One region of the Neorhizobium sp. P12A genome, then DNA from elsewhere that is predicted to be linked to it. Evidence: predicted binding sites of a transcription regulator. Region 1 holds the regulator's gene; each other region holds the start of a gene.
The links. The regulator PhoB, encoded in region 1, activates phosphate uptake and scavenging genes when phosphate is short. The targets are predictions, from matches to a motif close to TGTCATNNANCTGTCAT.
Positions count from the first base shown of each region.

Region 2: a site for PhoB is predicted at 2,503-2,519, ahead of phoA (alkaline phosphatase). Genes of this name have one in related genera too.
Region 3: a site for PhoB is predicted at 2,197-2,213, ahead of phnC (phosphonate ABC transporter ATP-binding protein). Genes of this name have one in related genera too.
Region 4: a site for PhoB is predicted at 2,494-2,510, ahead of DTW90_RS10560 (esterase-like activity of phytase family protein). Genes of this name have one in related genera too.

Region 1 is NZ_QOVX01000002.1:465,068-469,278, reverse strand. It holds gene DTW90_RS08345 (aspartate aminotransferase family protein) at 1-410, opposite strand, end outside; gene DTW90_RS08340 (GcrA family cell cycle regulator) at 836-1,360, shown strand; gene phoB (phosphate regulon transcriptional regulator PhoB) at 1,431-2,114, opposite strand; gene phoU (phosphate signaling complex protein PhoU) at 2,145-2,858, opposite strand; gene pstB (phosphate ABC transporter ATP-binding protein PstB) at 2,904-3,719, opposite strand; gene pstA (phosphate ABC transporter permease PstA) at 3,733-4,211, opposite strand, start outside.
Region 2 is NZ_QOVX01000006.1:205,385-209,595, reverse strand. It holds gene DTW90_RS38160 (GNAT family N-acetyltransferase) at 1-806, shown strand, start outside; gene DTW90_RS19160 (ATP-binding protein) at 928-2,445, shown strand; gene phoA (alkaline phosphatase) at 2,613-4,034, shown strand.
Region 3 is NZ_QOVX01000002.1:112,004-116,214, reverse strand. It holds gene phnK (phosphonate C-P lyase system protein PhnK) at 1-601, shown strand, start outside; gene phnL (phosphonate C-P lyase system protein PhnL) at 626-1,333, shown strand; gene DTW90_RS06515 (DapH/DapD/GlmU-related protein) at 1,330-1,947, shown strand; gene phnC (phosphonate ABC transporter ATP-binding protein) at 2,270-3,124, shown strand; gene phnD (phosphonate ABC transporter substrate-binding protein) at 3,219-4,124, shown strand; gene phnE (phosphonate ABC transporter, permease protein PhnE) at 4,208-4,211, shown strand, end outside.
Region 4 is NZ_QOVX01000002.1:929,128-933,338, forward strand. It holds gene DTW90_RS10555 (hypothetical protein) at 1-308, shown strand, start outside; gene DTW90_RS37065 (hypothetical protein) at 439-600, shown strand; gene DTW90_RS10560 (esterase-like activity of phytase family protein) at 940-2,430, opposite strand; gene DTW90_RS10565 (oxidoreductase) at 2,687-3,034, shown strand; gene DTW90_RS37070 (hypothetical protein) at 3,092-3,229, opposite strand; gene DTW90_RS10570 (hypothetical protein) at 3,311-3,676, opposite strand; gene DTW90_RS10575 (LacI family DNA-binding transcriptional regulator) at 4,055-4,211, shown strand, end outside.

The DNA of each region.
Region 1 (4,211 bases):
CCGAGCGTACGGCCATGGAAGGCGCCTTCGAAGGTGATGATATGGAATTTCTCCGGATGGCCCTTCGAGAACTGATAGCGCCGCGCCGTCTTGATCGCGCATTCCAGCGCCTCGGCGCCGGAATTGGTGAAGAACACCTTGTCGGCAAAGGTGGCATCGGTCAGGCGCTTGGCCAGCACTTCCTGACCCGGCACTTCGTAGATATTCGACAGATGCCAGACCTTGTCCGCCTGCGCCTTCAGCGCGCCGACGACATGCGGATGACTATGACCGACCGAGGTAACGGCAACGCCTGCGCCGAAATCGAGATATCGCTCGCCGGTTTCCGTGATGAGCCAGACGCCTTCGCCTCGCTCAAACCGCAGTGGAGCACGCATATAGGTGTCGTACAGCGGGGTGGCGGTTGCCATGACGCAATTCTCCTCGGTCAAACCATGCTCGGACACGGATTTTCGCACTAAGAACCGGTCCGGAAAAATCAAAAATGCCGCCTCGCGGCGGCGTTGGCACTATTTACTTTTCGCACCGCGATGTCAACAAAACTGAGGATTTAGCAGGTGCGGCAGAGCGACCGTTTCGCGGTGGTATATTTGCAACTTCTTATGTTGCAAAAATGACTCTGCGGAACAGCAAGTTGGGGAAAACGCCGAAATCGATTCGAGATGATTCGAGCGACTCTTGTCACGGAGTCAGCCTCACACTAGGTTAAAACTCAATTACTAGACTGCATGCGGCGGAACTAGTCACCACAATTTAAGAGCGTTTTCAGCTCCAATATACTTGGGGCGATGGTGAGGGATTCTGCCATGAGAAACGCGACAGGCGGAGACAGGTCATGAATTGGACAGACGAGCGCGTTGAGAAGCTGAAGAAACTATGGTCCGAGGGCTTGAGCGCCAGCCAGATTGCCGCTCAGCTCGGCGGAGTGAGCCGAAACGCTGTCATCGGCAAGGTGCATCGCCTGAGCCTGCCGGGCCGCGCAAAAGCGGGCGGCACGGCCACAACGGCACGCGCTCCGAAGCGCAATGCCACTGTTCCGCGCGCGCCCACCTACGCCTCCCGCGTCGCAACCAGGACGGTTACCCGTCAGCAGGGCGCGACCATGCTCAAGGAAGAGATCGAAGTCGACGAGATGGAGGAAATGGAGTTCCGTCCGGCCTCCAACGTCGTCGTTCCGATCTCGCGTCGTCTCGGCCTGACGGAGCTTACCGAACGCACATGCAAGTGGCCGGTCGGCGACCCGCTGAAGGACGATTTCTATTTCTGTGGCTGCGAGTCCCCGGACTCTTCGCCCTACTGCACCTACCATCAGCGCCTCGCCTATCAGCCGGTAAATGACCGCCGGCGCGCGGCCCGCTAAACTCATATCGCCACAAAGAGAAAACGGGCCGCAAGGCCCGTTTTTCGTTTGGCTTTGAGCTGGAGACGGCTCACGCTTCCATGGAGTAGCCGGCACCGCGGACGGTCCGGATGACATCCTGCATGTTGGAGAAGTTCAGCGCCTTGCGCAGGCGACCGACATGAACGTCGACGGTACGCTCGTCGACATAGATATCGTGGCCCCAGACACCGTCCAGAAGCTGCGACCGCGAGAAGACCCTGCCCGGAGAGGACATCAGGAATTCGAGCAGGCGGAACTCCGTCGGTCCCAGGCGAACTTCGCGGCTCTTGCGATGGACGCGGTGCGTCTCGCGGTCGAGCTCGATGTCGCCACAGCGCAGGACCGTCGAGAGCACTTCCGGCCGGGCGCGACGCAGCATCGCCTTGACGCGGGCCATCAGTTCCGGGGTCGAGAACGGCTTGACGACATAGTCGTCCGCGCCGGTCGACAGTCCGCGCACGCGCTCGCTTTCCTCGCCCCTCGCCGTCAGCATGATGATCGGCAGGCGCTCGGTCTCCGGCCGCATGCGCAGCCGGCGGCAGAGCTCGATGCCGGACACGCCGGGGAGCATCCAATCCAGGATCAGAAGATCGGGGGTACGCTCCTGGAGGCGCATTTCAGCCTCGTCACCTCTCAGGATCGTGTCCACTTCGAAGCCTTCAGCCTCGAGATTATAGCGAAGAAGCACGCTCAGTGCTTCTTCGTCTTCTACGACAGCAACTCTAGGAACCATTCGTTTGTGGTCTCCTTCAACGGCGTGGGGTTATTCCGTCACGGCACCGACGGTATTGGCGGTATCATCCTTCGGGCGTTCGCCTTCGACCTGCGCACCGGTTGCCATGTAGTAGATCGTTTCGGCAATGTTGGTGGCGTGGTCGCCGATGCGCTCGATGTTCTTGGCGCAGAAGAGAAGATGCGTGCAGGTGGTGATGTTGCGCGGATCTTCCATCATGTAGGTGAGCATCTCGCGGAAGAGCGAGGTGTACATGGCATCGATTTCCTCGTCGCGTTCGCGGATCGAGACGGCCTTGTCAGGCGAGCGGGTCGTGTAGACGTCAAGCACTTCCTTCAGCTGGACGAGCGCCAGTTCGGAGAGATGCTCGATGCCGCGGGCGAGACGGCGCGGAACGCCCGTGCCCTGCACGGCGAGCACGCGCTTTGCGGTGTTCTTGCCGAGGTCGCCAACACGCTCCAGGTCGGCGGCGATACGGATCGAGCCCATGATTTCGCGCAGGTCGGCAGCCATTGGCTGGCGGCGGGCGATCGTGACGATCGCCTTGTCGTTGATCTCGCGTTCAGCGTGATCAAGGACGACGTCGTCGGAAATGACCTTCTGGGCCAGGGCAGCGTCGCCGTTGACCAGGGCGCGAACGCTGTCGCCGACCATCTGCTCCGACAGGCCGCCCATCTCCGAGATGCGGCGCGACAGGAACTTCAGATCTTCGTCGTAGGCTGAGAGAATGTGTGTCGAAACCATGTTTCTGTCCTCATATTGAAAGGGCGAGCGCACTCAGGGGCATCATCAACCGAAACGGCCCATGATGTAGTCCTGCGTGCGCTGATCGTCGGGATTGGTAAACATCTTGTCTGTGTCGTTCTCCTCGACCAATTGGCCGAGATGGAACATTGCGGTGCGTTGCGAAACGCGGGCTGCCTGTTGCATGGAGTGCGTCACGATGACGATCGTGAAATTCTCCCGTAGTTCATGAATGAGTTCCTCCACCTTGGCCGTCGCAATCGGGTCGAGCGCCGAGCACGGCTCGTCCATCAGAATGACCTCGGGACTGACGGCAACCGCGCGGGCGATGCAGAGGCGCTGCTGCTGGCCGCCGGAAAGGCTCGTGCCCGCCTCCAGGAGCCGATCCTTTACCTCACCCCACAGCCCCGCCCTCTGCAGGCTGGTCTCCACGATGTGGTCGAGATCGGCCTTCGACTTGTGAAGGCCGTGAATGCGCGGCCCATAGGCGACGTTTTCGTAGATCGACTTCGGGAACGGATTGGGCCGCTGGAACACCATGCCGACTCGGGCGCGCAGCTCGACGACATCAATCACCGTATCGTAGATGTCCTGATCGTCAAGCGTGATGCGGCCGGTCACCCGGCAATTCTCGATCGTATCGTTCATGCGGTTGAGGCTGCGCAGGAAGGTGGATTTTCCGCAGCCGGAGGGGCCGATCAGCGCCGTCACGGTGTTTTCGCGGATATTGAGGTTCACATCGAAAAGCGCGCGCTTTTCGCCGTAGAAGACAGAAACGTCCTGGCCGATCATCTTGTAGGGGGGAGTGATCATTTTCTGGCTCAGGGGCTTTCCGGCTGCGGTCTTGACCATGGTGTTCATCTTGTCCGCTCTCCTACCACCGGCGCTCGAAACGACGGCGCAACAGGATGGCTCCGATGTTCATCGCGACGAGAAAGATGAGGAGGACGATGATCGCTCCCGACGTCCGTTCGACAAAGGCGCGCTCGGCCTCGTTGGACCACATGTAGATCTGGACCGGCAGCGAAGTCGACGGATCGAGCGGTGACGTGGGGTAGCTGGTGACGAAGGCAACCATGCCGATGAGGAGCAGCGGTGCCGTCTCGCCCAGCGCATGCGCCAGGCCAAGGATCGTGCCTGTCAGGATGCCCGGCATGGCGAGCGGCAGCACATGATGAAACACCACCTGCATGCGCGAGGCGCCAAGGCCGAGCGCGGCGCTGCGGATCGACGGCGGCACGGCTCTGAGCGCTGCACGCGTGGCAATGATGATCATCGGCAAGGTCATCAGGCTGAGGACGAGCCCTCCGACCAGGGAGGCGGAGCGCGGAAGACCGGCAAAATTGATGAAGA
Region 2 (4,211 bases), on a different contig from region 1:
TGCGGCGCCTCGCTGACATGGCGAAGGACGGGCGGCACATATTGTTCGAAGGGCAGACGCGCTTGTCCTTTCTTGCGGAGGGTGCTGCCGCCGCTGGAGTGCTCCCTTATGTGCCTATTCTCGTCGATTGCGACGATGCGACGAGAACGCGGCGGCTTTCGGTGGATCGGGCGCAGCCGGAACTCGCAAATCCCGACATGATGAACTGGGCGGCCTATCTGCGAGCGGAAGCGCAGCAAAGCGGCTGTGAGATATTCGATACGTCTGACCGCGGCCTGGAAGACTGCTTGGCCTACCTGCTGGAGCGCTTTCGGAGCCCAGCGTCTCCGGTGAGTGACAATGTGTCGGAGCCCGAAATCCGGCGGGCCGATGTTGCGGATGCCGATGCAATCCGTGAGCTGACGCGCGCCGCCTACACGAAATGGGTGCCGCTGATCGGGCGTGAGCCGCTGCCGATGACGGCGGATTATGAGCAGGCGGTCCGGCATCATCTGATCGACCTGCTCTATGCCGGGAATGAGCTCGCAGCGCTGATCGAGCTAGTCCCCGATGAGGGACATCTTCTGATAGAGAATGTCGCCGTCTCGCCGCGGTTTCAGGGGCGGGGATATGGACGTCGGCTGATGCGGCATGCCGAGGATGTTGCGGCAGGCCTGAAACTTCCGGAAATCAAGCTCTATACGAACCAGTTGTTCGCCGAAAATGTCGCGCTCTACCGGAAGCTCGGCTATTCCGTCGATCGTGAGGAGCCGTTCAAGGGCGGCGTCATCGTGCATATGAGCAAGCATCTGCCCTACAACGAATAATCCTTTGTGGGTTTCTCAAATCCAGCCGCGAAAGCCCGCAAATTCTCTGATAGACGACAGCGTAACATTTCTGAAAAAATGAGCGTTCGCGCATCTGAGTCCAATTCGGAAGGGTCAGGCATTGCAGGTAGGTATCGATATGGGATTGGCGTCCGGCAACAGCCCGGCGACGCTCGATATCGAGGAGCTGCTCGCCACCCGTCTGCTCGTGCAGGGCAATTCCGGCTCGGGTAAATCGCACTTGTTGCGACGCCTGCTGGAGCAATCCGCTCAATGGGTACAGCAAGTCATCATCGATCCCGAAGGCGATTTCGTCACGCTGGCCGACAAGTTCGGGCATATCGTCGTCGATGGCGAGCGCACTGAGGCCGAGCTTGCCGGCATTGCCAACCGCATCCGCCAGCACCGCGTCTCCTGCGTCCTGACGCTCGAGGGGCTCGATATCGAGCAGCAAATGCGCGCTGCCGCAGCATTCCTCAACGGCATGTTCGATGCCGATCGCGAATATTGGTATCCGGTGCTGGTCGTGGTCGACGAGGCGCAGATGTTTGCGCCCTCGGTCGGCGGAGACGTTTCTGAAGACGCGCGCAAGATGTCGCTCGGCGCGATGACCAACCTGATGTGCCGAGGCCGCAAGCGCGGATTGGCCGGTGTCATCGCAACGCAGCGACTGGCAAAGCTTGCCAAGAACGTTGCGGCCGAAGCGTCGAATTTCCTGATGGGCCGCACCTTTCTCGATATCGACATGGCTCGTGCCGCCGACCTGCTGGGCATGGATCGTCGGCAGGCGGAGATGTTCCGCGACTTGAAGCGCGGCAATTTCGTCGCGCTCGGGCCCGCCCTGTCGCGCCGGCCGCTACCGATCCAGATCGGTTCCGTCGAGACGTCGGCGCGCTCGTCCAGCCCGAAGCTGATGCCTTTGCCCGATGCGCCGCAGGATGTGGAAGATCTGATCTTCACACCCGATCCGGAAGAGTTCACCCGGCCTATCGTTCGCCGCGCCCCGCCCGCGCCACGACCGACGACCGATATTCTTGCCGAATTGTCCCGATCGGCCCCGGCGGCGACTGTTGCCCCTGTTGAGACGCGGGCAAGCCAGGTCGAATTGTCGGAAGAGGAACGCGAGGAGCGGCTGAGCGGCGTGCTCGCCGAAATTCTGGATGATCCAGGTGCGGCTTTCAGAACGGATTCTGTACTTTACCAGGAATTCCTCGTTCGCTTGCGTATGCGCCGCGTTCCCGGCCCACCGATGTCGCTGCCGGAATTCCGGCGCAGGGTGGCAGTCTCCCGTTCCGGCGTCGATGCTGCAACGGCGGAGACAGAGGTTTGGAACCTTGCCCTTTCGTTGTCGAGCAGGGTGACGGACGATCTGCAAGGCGTCTTCCTGATGCTCGCAAAGGCGGCCGTCTGCGGCGAGCCGTGCCCCTCCGATGCCCGCATCGCACGCGCCTATGGAACGCATTCCGCTCGGCGCGCCCGCCGTCTCCTCGGCTATTTCGAGGAGCAGGGCAGTGTTGTGGTCCACACCGATTTCTCGGGAAAGCGCATCGTTGCCTTTCCGGATATGGACTGCCAGACCGCGCCCGGCGACCCCAATGCGCCGGATGCCGGCGTGGCTGAGCAGGCGGCGGCCGAGTAACCGGTCAGCCCTCTCGTCGCCAATCGCGATGTGCCTGTCACGGATTAAAGTGGAGTATTTCACTCATCTGTCATATGCACTTCAAACCCCGCATGGATAACTTTAGCGTGCCCCGGGGGTTCGGTGCACGTTGTAACAGGTGGGGATATTCAACAATGCAGAACGACATCAGACGCTATTTTTCGCTTTTTCTTGCCGCATCCGCTCTGACGCTCATGGCCGCGCAGGCACATGCCGACGAGGCCGCAGACAAGCTGCTGGAACGCGCTGCTCAGGGTGACGTCAGCGAGCCCGGCGGCGCTCGTCGCCTGACCGGTGATATTACTGAAGCCTTCCGCGCTTCCATCGTGGACGGTCGTCCGAAGAATGTCATCCTGCTCATCGGCGATGGCATGGGCGATTCCGAAATCACCATTGCGCGCAACTACGCGCGTGGCGCCGGCCAGTTCTTCCGCGGGATCGACGCGTTGCCGATCACCGGCCAGTACACGCATTATTCGCTCGACAAGAAGACCGGCAAGCCGACCTATGTCACCGATTCCGCCGCTTCGGGGACGGCGTGGGCGACGGGCGTGAAATCCTATAACGGCGCGATCGGCGTCGATATCAAGGAAGCGGCCCACGAGACGCTGATCGAAAAGGCCAAGGCCGCTGGTCTTGCCACCGGCGACGTTTCGACGGCTGAACTGCAGGATGCCACTCCGGCCGTTCAGATCGCGCATGTGACGAACCGCAAATGCTACGGTCCGGAAGCAACGACGAAGCTGTGCGCTTCCAACGCACTCGAAAACGGCGGCAAGGGCTCGATCAGCGAGCAGCTGCTGAACGCGCGCGCCGATGTCACGCTCGGCGGCGGCGCCAAGAGCTTCGGCGAGACTGCAAAGGCAGGCGACTGGAAGGACAAGACCCTGCGTGAGCAGGCTGAAGCCCGCGGCTTCAAGATCGTCGAAAACCTTGCCGATCTGCAGGCCGTGAAGCAGGCCGACGACAAGGCTCCGCTGCTCGGCCTCTTTGCGCCAGGCAATATGCCGGTCCGCTGGGAAGGGCCGAAGGCGAGCCATTACGGCAATGTCGAGAGGGAAGCTGTCGTCTGCCAGCCGAACTCCAAGCGCACGGCTGAAACCCCGACGCTCGCCCAGATGACGACCAAGGCGATTGAACTGCTCAGCGCCAACCCAAAGGGCTTCTTCCTTCAGGTCGAAGGCGCCTCGATCGACAAGCAGGACCATGCCGCCAATCCCTGCGGTCAGATCGGCGAAACCGTCGATCTCGACGAAGCCGTTCAGGAAGCCTTGAAGTTCGCGCGCGCGAACGGCAATACGCTCGTTGTGGTCACCGCCGACCACGCCCATGCCAGCCAGATCATCGACGCCGAAGCCAAGGCCCCGGGCTTGACCGAAGCGCTGATGACGAAGGATGGTGCGGTCATGGCCGTCAGCTACGGCAATTCCGACGATGTCGACGACCAGGGACATACCGGCTCGCAGCTGCGCATAGCCGCCTACGGTCCGCGTGCTGCCAACGTGGCCGGCCTTACCGACCAGACCGATCTGTTCTATACGATCCGGGATGCGCTGGAATTGAAGTAAGAGCAGCCCGGCGGGCCGTTTTCGATCTCTTCGCGAATGGCCCGCTATTGCTGTTGACATTTTCATGACGGGCCACTAAACACCGCGCCAGCACCGGGCAGAAATGTCCGGTGTTTCATTTAACATGTCCCGTGGCCTTTCCGAACGCTTTCGTGAGAGACCTGTCAGAACTTCTGA
Region 3 (4,211 bases), 350 kb from region 1:
GACGGGTATCGTCGAATATCACATGCGCGACGGCAGCTACCGCGACCTCTACCGCATGAATGAGGCCGAGCGCCGCTTCCTGATGCGGACGGACTGGGGATTTGTGCACCAGAACCCGGCTGACGGGCTGCGTATGACCGTGTCTGCCGGTGCCAATGTCGGCGAGCGTCTGATGGCGATCGGCAACCGGCACTACGGCAACATCCGTTCCACAGCAGTCGACTGGCTGGAACGCGTCGAGATTGACGCAGACCGTATCGACGACCAGCCGCGCGCCTTCTCCGGCGGCATGCGCCAGCGCCTGCAGATCGCCCGCAACCTCGTCACCGGCCCGCGTCTCGTCTTCATGGATGAGCCGACCGGCGGTCTCGACGTATCGGTGCAGGCGCGCCTGCTCGATCTCGTGCGCGGCCTCGTCCAGGATCTCGGCCTTGCAGCCATCATCGTCACCCACGACCTCGCGGTTGCCCGCCTGCTCTCCCATCGCATGATGGTGATGAAGGACGGGGAAGTGATCGAACAGGGCCTCACCGACCGCGTGCTCGACGATCCGCGCGAGCCCTACACCCAATTGCTCGTCTCCTCGATCCTCCAGGTCTGAGACGGAAGAACGGAAAGAACAGCCATGGCAACGCCCCTCGTCGTTTCCGAAGTCCATAAGAGCTTCACCATGCATCTGCGCGATGGCATACGTCTGCCCGTCGTCGCCGATGTCTCCTTTTCCGTCGCCGCTGGCGAGTGTGTCGTGCTTGGCGGTCCGTCCGGCATCGGCAAGAGCTCGCTGCTGAAGATGATCTACGGCAATTATGCCGTGGATGCCGGCCAGATCCTCATCAATCACAAGGACAGGATCGTCGATCTTGCGACCGCCGACCCGCGCACCGTTCTCGACGTGCGGCGCCAGACGCTCGGCTATGTCAGTCAGTTCCTGCGCACCGTGCCCCGTGTCGCTGCGATCGATGTCGTTGCCGAACCCTTGCTTGCCCGCGGCGAAAGCCAGTCGGTCGCCAAGCAGCGGGCGGCCGATCTGCTGGCGCAGCTCAACCTGCCGGAAGAACTCTGGCAGCTTCCGCCCGCCACTTTCTCCGGCGGCGAGCAGCAGCGTGTCAACATCGCCCGCGGCTTCATCACCGATCATACGATCCTTCTGCTCGACGAGCCGACGGCATCACTCGATGCGCGCAATCGCGGCGTAGTCGTCGAGATGATCGAAGAAAAGAAGAAGGCGGGCGTTGCCCTGCTCGGCATCTTCCATGACACCGAGGTCCGCGACTCCGTTGCCGACCGCATTCTCGACGTCAGCAAATTCTCTCCCAGAAAGACCGCCGCATGAGCCGCAAGCTGGGCGAAACGCCCTATATCCACGAAACCGCCCGGGTGAAGGATTCCACCCTCGGCCGCTTTACCGAAGTCTCGGAGCGTTGCCGCATCGACGAAGTCGAGATGGGCGACTATTCCTATATCATGCAGGACGGCGCCGTCTGGTGCGCGACGATCGGCAAGTTCGTCAACATCGCGGCTGCCGTGCGCATCAACGCCACGAACCATCCGACCTGGCGCGCAACGCTGCACCATTTCACCTACCGCGCCGCAGACTACTGGCCGGACGCCGACATGGAGACGGACTTCTTTAGCTGGCGTCGCGATAACCGTGTCACAATCGGCCACGACGTCTGGATCGGCCATGGAGCGACCATCCTGCCCGGCGTCAATGTCGGCAATGGCGCCGTGATCGGAGCCGGTGCGGTCGTCTCGAAGGACGTCGCCCCTTACACGATCGTCGGTGGCGTGCCTGCGAAACTCATTCGCGAGCGTTTCACCAGGGAAATCGGCGAGAGGATGAACCGGATCGCCTGGTGGGATTGGGACCATACAAAGCTGCGCGACGCGTTGCAGGATTTCCGCGCGCTGGGCGCAGAGGATTTCTTGGTGCGCTACGGCGGCTGACCGGATCCGGATCGGGACAGATTTCGTGGCGATCGAGCCGCGTTAATACACTGTCACAATCAACGCCGCGGGCGGCGGAAAAAGAAAACCATCGAGTGAGGGCGGAACAACTCCACCCTCGCCGGTGGCGTTTGCGTGTCGTCAGTTTATCGCGTCTTTTGCGCCTAAAACGCCTGTAAACTCTGGCCTTACGTCAGTTTATCGCCGGAAAGAGCGGCAAAGGCATTTGTGACAATGCTTACATAAAACTGACATTTGAGCTTCATGAAGCAAGTCTAAGCCCTTCCCTCGACGCAGGCTAGAAATACGAAGGAAGAGCATGATGTTCGAGCTAAAGAATGTCTCCCGCCGTTTCGGAAACAAGCTGGCCGTAGATTCCGTAAGCCTTGAAATTCCGCAGGGACAGATGGTCGGCATTATCGGCCGCTCAGGCGCCGGCAAGTCGACGCTGCTGCGCATGATCAACCGCCTTGCCGACCCGACCTCGGGCTCCATCCATTTCGGCGGCGTCGAAGTCTCCGCGCTCAGCGGCCGCAAGCGTCGCGACTGGCAGCGCGATTGCGCCATGATCTTTCAGCAGTTCAATCTGGTGCCGCGTATCGACGTGCTGACCAACGTTATGCTCGGACGCTTGAACCAACGCTCGACCTTGCTCAGCCTGCTCAACGTATTTACCCGCGAGGAGCGCATCGACGCGATCACGGCTCTGGAGCGGCTCGGTATCGAGCAGACCGCCATGCAGATGGCCGGCACGCTTTCCGGCGGTCAGCAGCAGCGCGTGGCGATCGCCCGCGCTTTGATGCAGAAGCCGAAGATGATGCTGGCGGACGAGCCGATCGCATCGCTCGACCCGCTCAACGCCAAGATCGTGATGGACGCGCTGCGCGACATCAACGAGCGGGAAGGCATTACCGTCATCACGAACCTTCACACGCTCGACACGGCGCGCAACTACTGTGAGCGCATCGTCGGCATGGCGGCCGGCAAGGTCGTCTTCGACGGCGCTCCATCCGATCTGACCGCCGACGCGGTTAAGGCGATCTACGGCACCGACAAGGACGGCGCCGGCATCGACGAAAGCATGACTTCGACCAGCATCAACATTCCCGAATTGCCTGCGGCTGCCGCGGCAAATGCATCTGCCGGCTTGCAACCGCTGGCAATGGTCGGCCTCTGAGGGAGCCGACCAAGATCGAGAGCCCGCGTAAAGGGCGCTTCTCTTCAAGACGCAAGACCATCCGGGGACACCGGTCAATCAGGAGACGACACCCATGTTGAAGAAGACTCTTCTCGCAGCCACGGCGCTTCTCGCGCTCGTCGGTTCTGCATCCGCAGCCGACCTCAAGGAATTCCGCGTTGGTATCCTTGGCGGCGAAAACGAAGCCGACCGCCTGCGCAACTATGCTTGCCTTGCCGACCACCTGAAGGAAACCTTCGGTTTCGAAAAGGTATCGCTGTTCCCGGCCGCCGACTATGACGGCGTTATCCAGGGCCTTCTCGGCGGCACGCTCGACTTCGCCGAACTCGGCGCTTCCGGCTATGCAGCTACCTACATCAAGGACCCGAACGCCGTTACCCCGATCCTGACGACCCAGCAGACGGACGGCTCGACCGGCTACTACTCGATCGGTCTCGCTCTGAAGTCCTCCGGCATCAAGACGATCATGGACGCCAAGGGCAAGAAGCTCGGCTACGCCGATCCGGACTCCACGTCTGGCTACCTCGTCCCGCTGACACAGATCCCGAAGACCACCAACATGCCGAACGACAAGTTCTTTGGCTCGACCCAGTTCAACGGCGGTCACGAGAACAACCTCCTCGCTGCCTATGACGGCAAGGTCGACGTTGCTGTAGACGACTCTTCGGGCCTCGGCGATTTCAAGGACGGCTTCACCTCCGGTACCTTCCGTAAGGAAGTCGACAAGGGCTCGGTTGATCCGAACAAACTCGTCGAAGTATGGCGTTCGCCGCTGATCCCGAACGGCCCGCTGGTCGTTTCGAACAAGATCGGCCAGGAATGGCAGGGCAAGCTGGCCGACTTCTTCACGAAGCTGCCGACCACCGACGCCAAGTGCTTCTCCGCTATCGAAGGCGGCGACTTCAAGGGCTACGTTCCGGTCAAGCAGGAATTCTACAACGCTGTTATCGACATCCGTAAGGCTGCGATCGGCGGTTGATCCCCATGCATGCGAGGGCGGCCGGCCAACGGCCGCCCTTTCCATTCTCGCCGTTTTCCGGTTCCAGTACGGGCGAATTCTTCATGA
Region 4 (4,211 bases), 460 kb from region 1:
GAAGTTGGTGCTGTTATAAGGGTGGTCTGCCGGGGGGCATAATCTTGATCGAGATTGCTATGCCTTTATCCAAGATCGTCCCCGTCGAGATCCTTCCCGAAAAGACGGCCATTGCGGCCTATGAACTCGTGGCGAAAGCCTTGCGAGAGCAGACTGCGGAGCTGAATATCACCCTGTCCAACGTGACGGACGATGGGAATCTTGTTGGAAGCTTCGAGATTTCGATTCGAAAAATCGATGAAAAAGATCTCGATTGCGCCCGCGGGGATCAGCAGACGATAATCGTTCCGCCGCTACCGACCCGGTAGCCTGCCCGGATAGTTATTGTCATATGATATCACGATAACGTGTTTCCGCTTTCACTTTACGTTAACCATGACGGCCCATTTACGTCAGGCGCCATAGCGAGCGCAGTGTCTATTTTAAAAGGACCCCACAATGAAGAACCTGATCATTGCTTCGGCAGTCGCTCTTGCCTCCTTCGCAGCTATCTCCACGCCTTCTGAGGCTGCACCGATGCACCACCATTGCGTCGTGAAGACTGTCAAGCACCGCGTTCATGGCCACTGGGTCATCAGCAAGGAAAAAGTCTGCCGCTAAGCGCAGCAAGCCTACTGCCGACGGGCTCTTCCGTCGGCAGCCTGCGGCCAACCGCCCAAGACTACCTGCCTAAGACTACCTACCCAAGACGCTTTTTTGCACACCAGCCCTGACGCTTTCGGCTTTCGCCCGAAAAAATGAGCTAGGCTCTTGAATATGTCAGGCACTATCGCTACTTCCCGGTCATTGCCCGTATCGACAGCCTGCCGAGCCGACTTTTCGAAGTCAGGCTAGCGTTCGCCGTCCGGGATAAAAAAGGGCGCTCCCCATTCGGGTCGAGCGCCCTTTTTGTTGTTCGCTATCGGCGGAGGCTCGTGCCATCCGCCGATATCCTATCCCTCACTTGGCCGAAAAGCCCGGCAGGGTGACCTGGAAGACCTGGAACATCGTGTCGACATCAGCACCGCCGTCGCCCTTGTAGGCCGTGCCGACCTGGAAGCCATCCTGGGTCAGGAAGTCGTTGTCATTGGCGACGAACAGGAAGTAATCGTTCGGCAGGTTCGGATCGATAACCTTGGCGATGCCCATGGCTTCCCACTTTTCCGACAGGTTGTTGCGGTCGTTCGGTGCGCCGTTGTGCAGGCCGAAGCGTGCGAGATCGGCGCTGTCGTTGATGTCGATGAACTGCGTCAGCGTCGCCGGCTTGACGGAGGGGTCGACGACGCCCTTCGGCGCAACCGGCTTTACGCCGTCGAAATCGGTGCCGGCGATGTCCGTTGCGGCGGATACGTCGACGATATCGATGCTGCGATAGAGCGACTTGTCGCCCGGCTGGCCGTAGCCATTGCCGCTGTCGCGAGCGAGCATGAGGAAGGAGGTCGGCGAAAGCGCCAGCACTTCGCTCTGGGCGGCGACGGCCTTCTTGCCCTTGGCATCGGTAAAGACCGGAAGCGGCACGACATATTCGTGAACCAGCTTGAGGTGGTTAAGATCGGCGGCATCGTAGACGAGCGCACGGGTGTTCTGGCGGGTGGAACCGGAATCGCCGCCGTCCTGGCGCGTTGCCGACTGAAGGACCGCGATCAGGAACTTGCCGTCAGGTGTCATCGACATGCCTTCCAGACCCTGGTTGTTCTGGCGGCCGGTATCCGGATCCTTCGGGGTGGGCGCCGTTTCGCCGGGGCCGGGGTTGTTGGAGGCGAAGCTCAGCTTGCCCTTGCGCATCGGCAGCAGCGCTGCCGGCGGCTGCGTGGCCGAAACCAGATGACCGTCGGCAGAGAAGCGGTAGATATAGGGGCCGTATTCGTCGCTGATGAACATGCCACCGTCAGGCAGGCGGACGATTGCTTCATTGTCGAGCGAAATCTTGCCGTTCGGGGCCTGCGGCAGATCGGGCATGCCGCCGGCGGCCGGACGAACGCCATCCATCGGATCGAGGCCGGTCGTATCCGCACCCTTGTCGTCCACCAGCATCAGGGTATCGGCAAGCTTGGCCTGAACGCTCGACTGCTGCTTGTCGGCGCTGGGCGTGGTGCCCGGCGCGACCGGCGTCAGCTGGATGTCGATCGTGTTGATGCGGGGGCGATAATCGGTCGTGCCGACGGCGTTATAGCCGCGATCCGGCAGCAGCCAGAGAGAGCCCTTGTAGGTGTCGCCGTCGCGCGTCCAGCTCTTGGCATCGACCGACATGCCGGAACCGGAGCCGAAGGTCTCGCCGAACTTGTCGCGCTGGTTGGCCGGAATACGACCGATGCCGACGCGGCCCTTGTTGACGAATGTGGTGCCATCGATCGTGACGGAACTGTCGGCAAACGAAACGGCGGTCGTGGCGAGCAGGAAGGCAAGCGCTGCGGGCAGCAGCGACAATGAAGTCGAACGTACGTGTTTCATAATAATATCCTCCGTCAAAATCCATGGTCAAAAATGGAGCCTTGGGTTGTCTAGGGCGATAACATGATAGGAACATGACAGTTTTTGTAGAACAGCCGCAGCCGTTTCAAGGCGATGAGGCGGCCTTGAGAGTCGGCGCTGCGGGCACCTCGGCATCCCGTCAGGGCTTCTCTTCGATTCAGGAAAATTAGGAACATCCCGCGGAGGCGGAAGTTAGCCTGTCGTAAGCCCCCAGGACAATGATAGGAGAAACCCTATGTTTTTGAAAATTCTTGCTGTATCCGCGCTATCCGTCGGCATGGCAACCGCTGCGATGGCCCAGAGCTCGGGCACCAGTGGTTCAGGCGCCGGTGGTTCCGGGCAGGGCACCGGCCAGTCCGGTTCCAGCACCAGCGGCGACAACGGAAATGGAGCCAATGGGACCAGTGGGACAGATTCGAGTACGACAGGCAGCACATCGAATGGCATGAACAGTGGCAATGGTTCGCCCAGTGGCGGAGGCAAGTCCCAGGATTGCAACGGCATGGTCACCAACAAGAACACGACCGCCATGAAGCAGGACCAGGCAAACAATCCTGCCGCGTCCTCCAATTGTCCGCAGTAAAATGGAAATGAAAGAGTTTGGCAGAAAGGCCGGTCAGCCGGCCTTTCGTCATCTTAGCTATTTCTGTGCTGAATGTTGTGGCGGCTGCATGCCGCGCTGCGGCGCCTGGCCGCTCATCGGCACCATGAGTGCGACGTAGAAAGCCACGGCCGCAACGACGACCGCAAGACCGATATGCCATTCACGAACTTGCATAGTGCCCTCCCGTAACGCGACGCGGGATACTGCTTTTTCTATCTGATCTCGGCTTCGATCGATGCGGCGCGACACGGTTGACTATTGCAACAGGCTTCGCTTGCCATCCGAGGACAACCGCATCCGGTTAATTCCCGCACCCAGCAGGACACCCCACAGGCCGGCAGCCATGTTTGCGATGATATCCAGCGGATATCCATAAGTGCCGTTGGCAAAGAGGTGCGCCACCCCGAGGCCGAAGACGCCGGCGATCATCATCAGGCACGCGCCCGATGGTGCGAATGGATAGGCAATCCGCGCCAACATACCGGCCACGCAAAGCGCGACGATCCTGTACACGTTGAAAGGATTACCGATCTCGGCCTGAAGATTGAGATGCGCCAGTGTCAGCGCGACCAGCGCGATGACATAACCCCAGGCTGCAATCTTAAGGACTCGTTCCGACATCATAGGTGGATTGTATAGCAGGCAGTATGTGAAACGCCAGTGTCAAAGCCCTGGGAGAAACCTAACTCACGCCCCAGTGCCAACACATTTTGTTTGTCCGCGAAACATTCAGCGAAGCTGACTTTGACGAGCAAAGGCGCGCGAAAGCTGGAAAATTGTCTCGCCCACGCAATTTTTCGTCCATTCTGTGATCTATTTTTCGCGTTGAACGTAGACAAGTGCGTGAAGCAGGTTTGTGTGGGTTACATGTTTGGACTTTAGTCCGGGCTCAAGTCATTTCTAAAATGTGCAAGTAGGGGTGCGCCCGATTCGAATGGTCATGCGGTCCAGTAGAAGTCGGAGCGTCGGCGGCGTCTCCATGGGGCGCCGGGAAAGAGCATGGGCGTGGGGCCGAAACAGAGAAGAAATCGCAAGGAGCGCGTAAAGCTCCGCGATGTGGCGAATAAGGTCGGTGTAAGCGCTATCACCGTATCGCGTGCATTACGCAACCCGAACAAAGTCTCCCCGGAACTGCGGCAAACCATTCTCGAGGCGA